One region of the Oribacterium sp. P9 genome, then DNA from elsewhere that is predicted to be linked to it. Evidence: riboswitches for the same ligand, from Rfam matches in the RefSeq annotation. Region 1 holds a riboswitch; the other holds the start of a gene.

Evidence for each region. Region 1 has a riboswitch for thiamine pyrophosphate ahead of thiE (thiamine phosphate synthase). Riboswitches for the same ligand answer to the same signal wherever they lie in the genome.
Region 2: it holds a riboswitch for thiamine pyrophosphate, as region 1 does, so the genes downstream of both, thiC (phosphomethylpyrimidine synthase ThiC) here and thiE (thiamine phosphate synthase) in region 1, are expected to answer to the same signal.

What each region holds. Positions count from the first base shown of each region.
Region 1 covers NZ_JBKEIS010000001.1:481,037-484,174, forward strand. The annotation lists gene ACK8P7_RS02000 (bifunctional 5,10-methylenetetrahydrofolate dehydrogenase/5,10-methenyltetrahydrofolate cyclohydrolase) at 1-470, opposite strand, end outside; gene ACK8P7_RS02005 (cyclodeaminase/cyclohydrolase family protein) at 592-1,275, opposite strand; TPP riboswitch at 1,460-1,571, shown strand; gene thiE (thiamine phosphate synthase) at 1,632-2,288, shown strand; gene thiD (bifunctional hydroxymethylpyrimidine kinase/phosphomethylpyrimidine kinase) at 2,484-3,138, shown strand, end outside.
Region 2 covers NZ_JBKEIS010000001.1:69,340-72,477, reverse strand. The annotation lists gene thiC (phosphomethylpyrimidine synthase ThiC) at 305-1,615, opposite strand; TPP riboswitch at 1,802-1,909, opposite strand; gene glpK (glycerol kinase GlpK) at 1,983-3,138, opposite strand, start outside.

The DNA of each region.
Region 1 (3,138 bases):
TCCTTGCCGGCCATCTCAATCTGATGGCCCTTCAGGATCTCCACGACGGCCTGGGCCGTACATGGTGCGAAGGCATCCGCATCGCCACGCATGACGCCGGCGACGTTTGTGTCGGTGATACCGTCGAGATCCTTCAGCGGATTCATCTTGCGAAGCATCGCTGCCTCGTCGATCTGCTTCGGGAGCGGACGCATCACGAGAATGCCGTGGATCTCCGGATCCTGGTTGATGAAGTCGAAGACCTGCTGAAACTCTTCGTTCGATACGTTTTCCGGAAGCTCATAGTCCTTCGCCTCCAGGCCGAAATCCATGAAGCGCTTCTTGATGCTGCGCTCATAGCTGAGATCGGCCTCCTTGTGGCCGACACGTAGAATCGCCAGCGCCGGCAGGATGCCGTTGTACTGTCCGACGAAGTCCAGGCACTCGCCCTTGATCTGATCTGCGATGATTTTTCCTCTTAATTCCTGCATATATTCACACTTTCTCTCGTTTTATCTGTTTGATTTTCTTCTATAGAGTAGCTCGGGACTTCTACGCGGGGCATGCAGCTGTCTGCTATGAAACAGCCTGCAGGGCTCCGGGCCATCTCTCTTACGAGAAGTCCACCTTGTTCCGGTCGATGCGGTCCAGCTCCGGATCGTACTGCGGCTTCACCTTATCCTCGACCGCCTCGTAGATCAGACGACTCTTCGCGCGACCATCCATGAGCAGCTTTCGGGCGTATTCATTGAGCTCGATCATACGGTTCTGATTCTTCATCATCTTCGTGTTGATGTAGACATTCATCACCGCGCCCTCGAGGGCGGTGCCGAGATAAGCAGCGGCCACACCGACGTCACTCTGCATGAGATTCGAGCCATGCGCCTCCAGCTCGCCGAGATAGTCGAGCGCTTCACAGACCCGCTCCATCACCTTGATCGGTGTCATGGATGCGGTGCTCAGGCAGGTTTCCAGGGTCGTCTCCTTGAAGTCCTTCTCCTCCGGCGTACTGTCCGGGAGGCCATAGGCCTGACTGAGCGGCAGGAACACCTTCTCATCCTCGTCGGAGAGCGCCAGGAAGGCCTCACGCAGCTTCGCGAGCCGCGCCTCGATGTCCCGGATGCGCGGCTCAACCTCCGCATATGTTTTCTTCCCGATGGTGAATGCACAGACCATCATGCCGAGGCTTACACCATAGGCACCGGCCAGCGCACTCGCGCCTCCACCGCCCGGCACGGATTCCCGCGCACCTAATCGCTCCAGATATGTCCGAATCGTCGTCTCCCCTGATGTCATCGTATGTTCCTTCTTTCTCGTGATTCTTCGATGTCATAATACTCGATTTTTTCGCAAAAGAAAACCCTGTGATTCAGCAAGGGGCCCCGGCTTGATTTTACACGATCTCTCCGTATGGCATATGTTGCCGCCCGTCGGGCCCTTGCTGAGCGTCCTGTCCCGTGCTATAATGACGAAGTTTAATAAAAGTACACGGGGGTGTCGGTCAGAACCGGCTGAGATAGGAACTGTGCGTTCCGGACCCTGGAAACCTGATTTGGATCATGCCAACGTAGGGAGATGGGCTTTTTGCACGCGTATTCCAGGCTGTCCGATCGGGCAGCCTTTTTTGTTTGTGATTTGAAAGAAACACAATTATGAATAGAGATTTACTTCGATTATATGCGATCACCGATCGGCACTGCCTGAAGCAGTCTTCGACCTCCGAAACAGAGGCACTGACCATGGCTGTCGAGCAGGCGATCCTCGGTGGTGCGACCATGGTGCAGTTCCGTGAAAAGGAACTTACGGGCGCGCGGCTCGAGCAGGACGCGCGGGCCGTACAGGCGGTCTGCCGGAAGCATGGGGTACCGTTCATCATGAACAACGATGTCGACCTCGCGCAGAAGCTGGACGCCGACGGCGTGCATGTCGGGCAGAGTGATCTGCCGGCGGCGGAAGCCCGTCGTCGCCTCGGTCCGGCGAAGATCATCGGCGTAACCGCGCGGACGGTGGCGGAGGCGCAGGCAGCGGAAGCGGCCGGCGCGGATTACCTCGGCTCCGGCGCGGTGTTCGGCACGAGCACGAAGCTCGATGCGAAGACGATGCCGCTCGAGACCTTCCGGGCCATCACAGCGTCGGTTCAGATTCCGGTCGTGGCCATCGGCGGGATCAGTGCGGCCAATGCAGGCGCCCTGAAAGCCCATGGCGCTGCGGGACTCGCCGTCGTCAGCAGTCTCTTCGGTGCAGCGGACATCACAGAAGCGGCGCGGACGCTGCGGGCGATCGCAGATGACATCGTCACCGACCGGTGACGAGGCGTCCGACAGAAGAGCAGCGGTTTCGCTTTCTGACTGGAAGAATGTCTGATCTCTGCATGGACAGTGGCAGACGTTCCGACGGACACTTTTAACGGTTTGACCGCGCTAAGCGTTCAAATACATCACAGCGGCAGGTTGGGGGCACCACCTCAGGTCGCTATACAAAATTAATGCGTGTGGAGGAGTACTATGTATACAGCATTAACAATCGCAGGAAGTGACTCCTGTGGAGGCGCCGGCATCCAGGCAGATATCAAGACAATGCTCGCAAATCATGTGTATGCGATGAGCGCGATTACGGCATTGACTGCCCAGAATACGACCGGTGTAAAGAGTATCATGGAGTCGACGCCTGATTTCCTGAAGGATCAGCTCGATATGATTTTTACGGATATCTATCCGGATGCAGTGAAAACGGGAATGGTTTCCTCTGGTAGCCTCATCGAGGTAATCGCAGAAAGACTCACATTCTACAAGGCCAGAAACATCGTGGTGGACCCGGTGATGATCGCCACCAGCGGGGCGAAGCTGATCAGTGACGACGCGGTCGATACACTGAAGTCGAAGCTGCTGCCGCTTGCGACGGTGATCACACCGAACATTCCGGAGAGTGAGGTGCTGTCCGGGATGACGATTCGCAGTTCCGCGGATATGGTGGAAGCGGCGAAGCGGATCCACGCAGCGTTCGGCTGTGCCGTGCTTACGAAGGGCGGCCACAGCCTGGACGATGCGAATGATGTGCTCGTGCATGGAGAGCAGGTGACCTGGTTCCACGGCAGACGAATCGAGAATTCGAACACGCACGGAACCGGTTGCACGCTGTCCTCAGCGATCGCGTCGAATC
Region 2 (3,138 bases), 410 kb from region 1:
TGAAAGATTTTTCCGGCAGGTCTAATTCCTACTTCCCTACTGGAATTTGCTTAACTTTATCACCATGAAGTGCTGCCGTCAATGCTTTCGACCGGATTCTGCTATCACCATTCGGAATAGAAGTGAAAACCCCGACGGTGTGTATGCGCACGGATCTCTCTTGAAAAAACTGCAGTACACTGGTACTCGCAGCCTGTACTGAATCCGAAAACTTGAAAACCCCGACATGCCATGCACGCCGGGGTTTTCAGGTTCATTTTTCAGGATAATAGTAAAAAATACTGAAAACAGTATTTCATCGCGATTACAGAATGTCGATGTGCTCACCGGCGAGGGCCTTGTTCATGCTGCGGACAGCACAGAATTTACCACACATACTGCAGGTATCGCTGTGGTCGTCCTCCGGGAGACGGTCATTACGGATCTTCTTTGCGGTCTCCGGATCGAGTGCACACTCGAACTGTGCGTCCCAGTCCAGGGCCTTACGTGCATCGGCCATCTTATCGTCGATGTCACGCGCGTGCGGGATCCCCTTCGCGATATCCGCTGCGTGGGCCGCGATCTTCGAAGCGATAATGCCCTGCTTTACGTCCTCAAGATTCGGAAGTGCGAGGTGCTCTGCCGGTGTGACATAGCAGAGGAAGGATGCGCCGTTCATCGCGGCGACAGCACCACCGATGGCTGCCGTGATGTGATCATATCCCGGTGCGATATCCGTCACGAGCGGTCCGAGAACATAGAACGGTGCGCCCATGCAGAGGGTCTTCTGTACTTCCATATTTGCAGCGATCTGGTTCAGTGGCACATGACCCGGACCCTCGACCATGACCTGAACGTTATGTGCCCATGCACGCTTCGTGAGTTCACCGAGACGTACGAGCTCCTCGATCTGGCATACATCGGTCGCATCCGCGAGACAGCCCGGACGGCAGGCATCGCCGAGGGAAATGGTGACATCATACTCCTCACAGATATCGAGGATCTCGTCGAAGTACTCGTAGAACGGGTTCTCCTGACCGGTCATACTCATCCATGCGAATACGAGGCTTCCGCCACGGCTGACGATGTTCATCTTACGCTGGTGCTTGCGGATCTGCTCGATGGTCTTCCGGGTGATACCACAGTGCAGGGTTACGAAGTCGACACCATCCTGTGCATGCAGACGGATGACGTCGAGGAAATCCTTCGCGGTCAGGGTATCGAGGTCACGCTGGTAATGAATGACGCTGTCGTAGACCGGCACGGTACCGATCATCGCCGGGCACTCCTTACAGAGCTTCTGACGGAACGGCTGCGTATTTCCATGGCTGGAGAGATCCATGATGGACTCCGCACCCATACGAACAGCACTCATCACCTTCTCCATCTCGAGATCATAATCCTTCATATCTCTCGACACACCGAGGTTTACATTGATCTTCGTCCGAAGCATCGAGCCGACACCCTCCGGATCCAGGCAGGTATGGTTCTTGTTTGCGCAGATCGCGACCTTACCCTCTGCCACCAGCTGACGAAGCTTCTCCTCCGTCATATGCTCCTTCTCTGCGACGATCTTCATCTGCGGCGTTACGATACCCTTCCGCGCCGCATCCATCTGTGTTGTATAATTCTGCATATTTTCTCCTTTTTTTCTCCTTTTTCTGATTCGGGATCAGCCATCATCTGTTCAGCCGCCAGACCATGACTCTGGAAAACAGCGTTTCCGCATCCTCAGGATGCCTCGCATCATGGCCTTTCTTCTGAACATATAAAAAGAGAACACCCGCAGGTGTTCTCTCAGATCCATAAACGTACAGAAGACGTCTCATCCTAAGTATTTACCTACGTTGGCATTATCCAAATCAGGTTGCGGGTCGAGATTTCTGAATCTCCTCTCAGCCGACAGCAGTCAGCTCCCCTCTTTATAATTTTGCATTTGTTAAATTATAGAACGCCTGCCTCCTGTTGGCAAGGCCAGGAAGAAAAAAGATTCAGCAAAAGATTCAGCATCCGTCTTCCTTCGCCCAGCCGTAAGCATACTTGACGGCCTTGTTCCAGCCCTTGATCTTCTTCGCTCTGTCCTCGTCAGAGATCTTCGGCTCGAAGGTCTTATCGATCGCCCAGTTCTTGATGACGTCTTCCTTGCTGGTCCAGTAACCGACGGCGAGCCCTGCAAGATAGGCTGCGCCCATCGCGGTGGTCTCTACGCACCGTGGGCGCTCTACCGGAGCATCGATGATGTCAGACTGCGTCTGCATCAGGAAGTCGTTGGCACTTGCGCCACCGTCTACCTTGAGGGCTGCCAGCTCGATACCGGCGTCTGCCTTCATGGCGTTCAGCACGTCATTTACCTGATACGCGATGGACTCCAGCGTTGCACGGATGATGTGATATTTATTCACGCCACGTGTGATGCCGACGATGGTTCCTCTTGCGTACTGATCCCAGTGCGGCGCGCCGAGGCCGGTAAATGCCGGAACGACATAGCATCCGTTGGTATCCTTTACCTTCTTCGCCATATACTCGGAGTCCGGTGAAGAATCGATGATCCGAAGCTCATCTCTCAGCCACTGAACCGCTGCACCTGCGACGAAGATGGAACCCTCGAGTGCGTAATTTACCTTGCCGTCGAGTCCCCATGCGATGGTGGTTACGAGACCGTTCTTAGAGAAGATCGGCTTCTCACCGGTATTCATCAGCATGAAGCAGCCGGTTCCATAGGTGTTCTTCGCCTCACCAGGATGGAAGCAGGTCTGTCCGAAGAGCGCCGCCTGCTGGTCACCGGCTGCACCTGCGATCGGGATCGCGCCACCGAGGTACGAAGGATCTGACTCGCCGTATACGCAGCTGGACGGCATCGGTGTCGGCAGCATGCACTTCGGGATATCGAGCTCTGCGAGGATCTCATCATCCCACTCCAGTGTGTTAATGTTAAAAAGCATCGTACGGGAAGCGTTGGAATAATCGGTTACATGAACGTGGCCCTTGGTCAGCTTCCAGATCAGCCATGTCTCGACGGTACCGAATAAGAGCTCACCCTTCTCTGCTCTTTCTCTTACACCCTCTACGTGATCGAGAATCCACTTCACCTTCGTGCCTGAGAAGTACGCATCGATGACGAGACCGGTCTTCTCTCTGAACTTATCGGTGAGGCCCTTC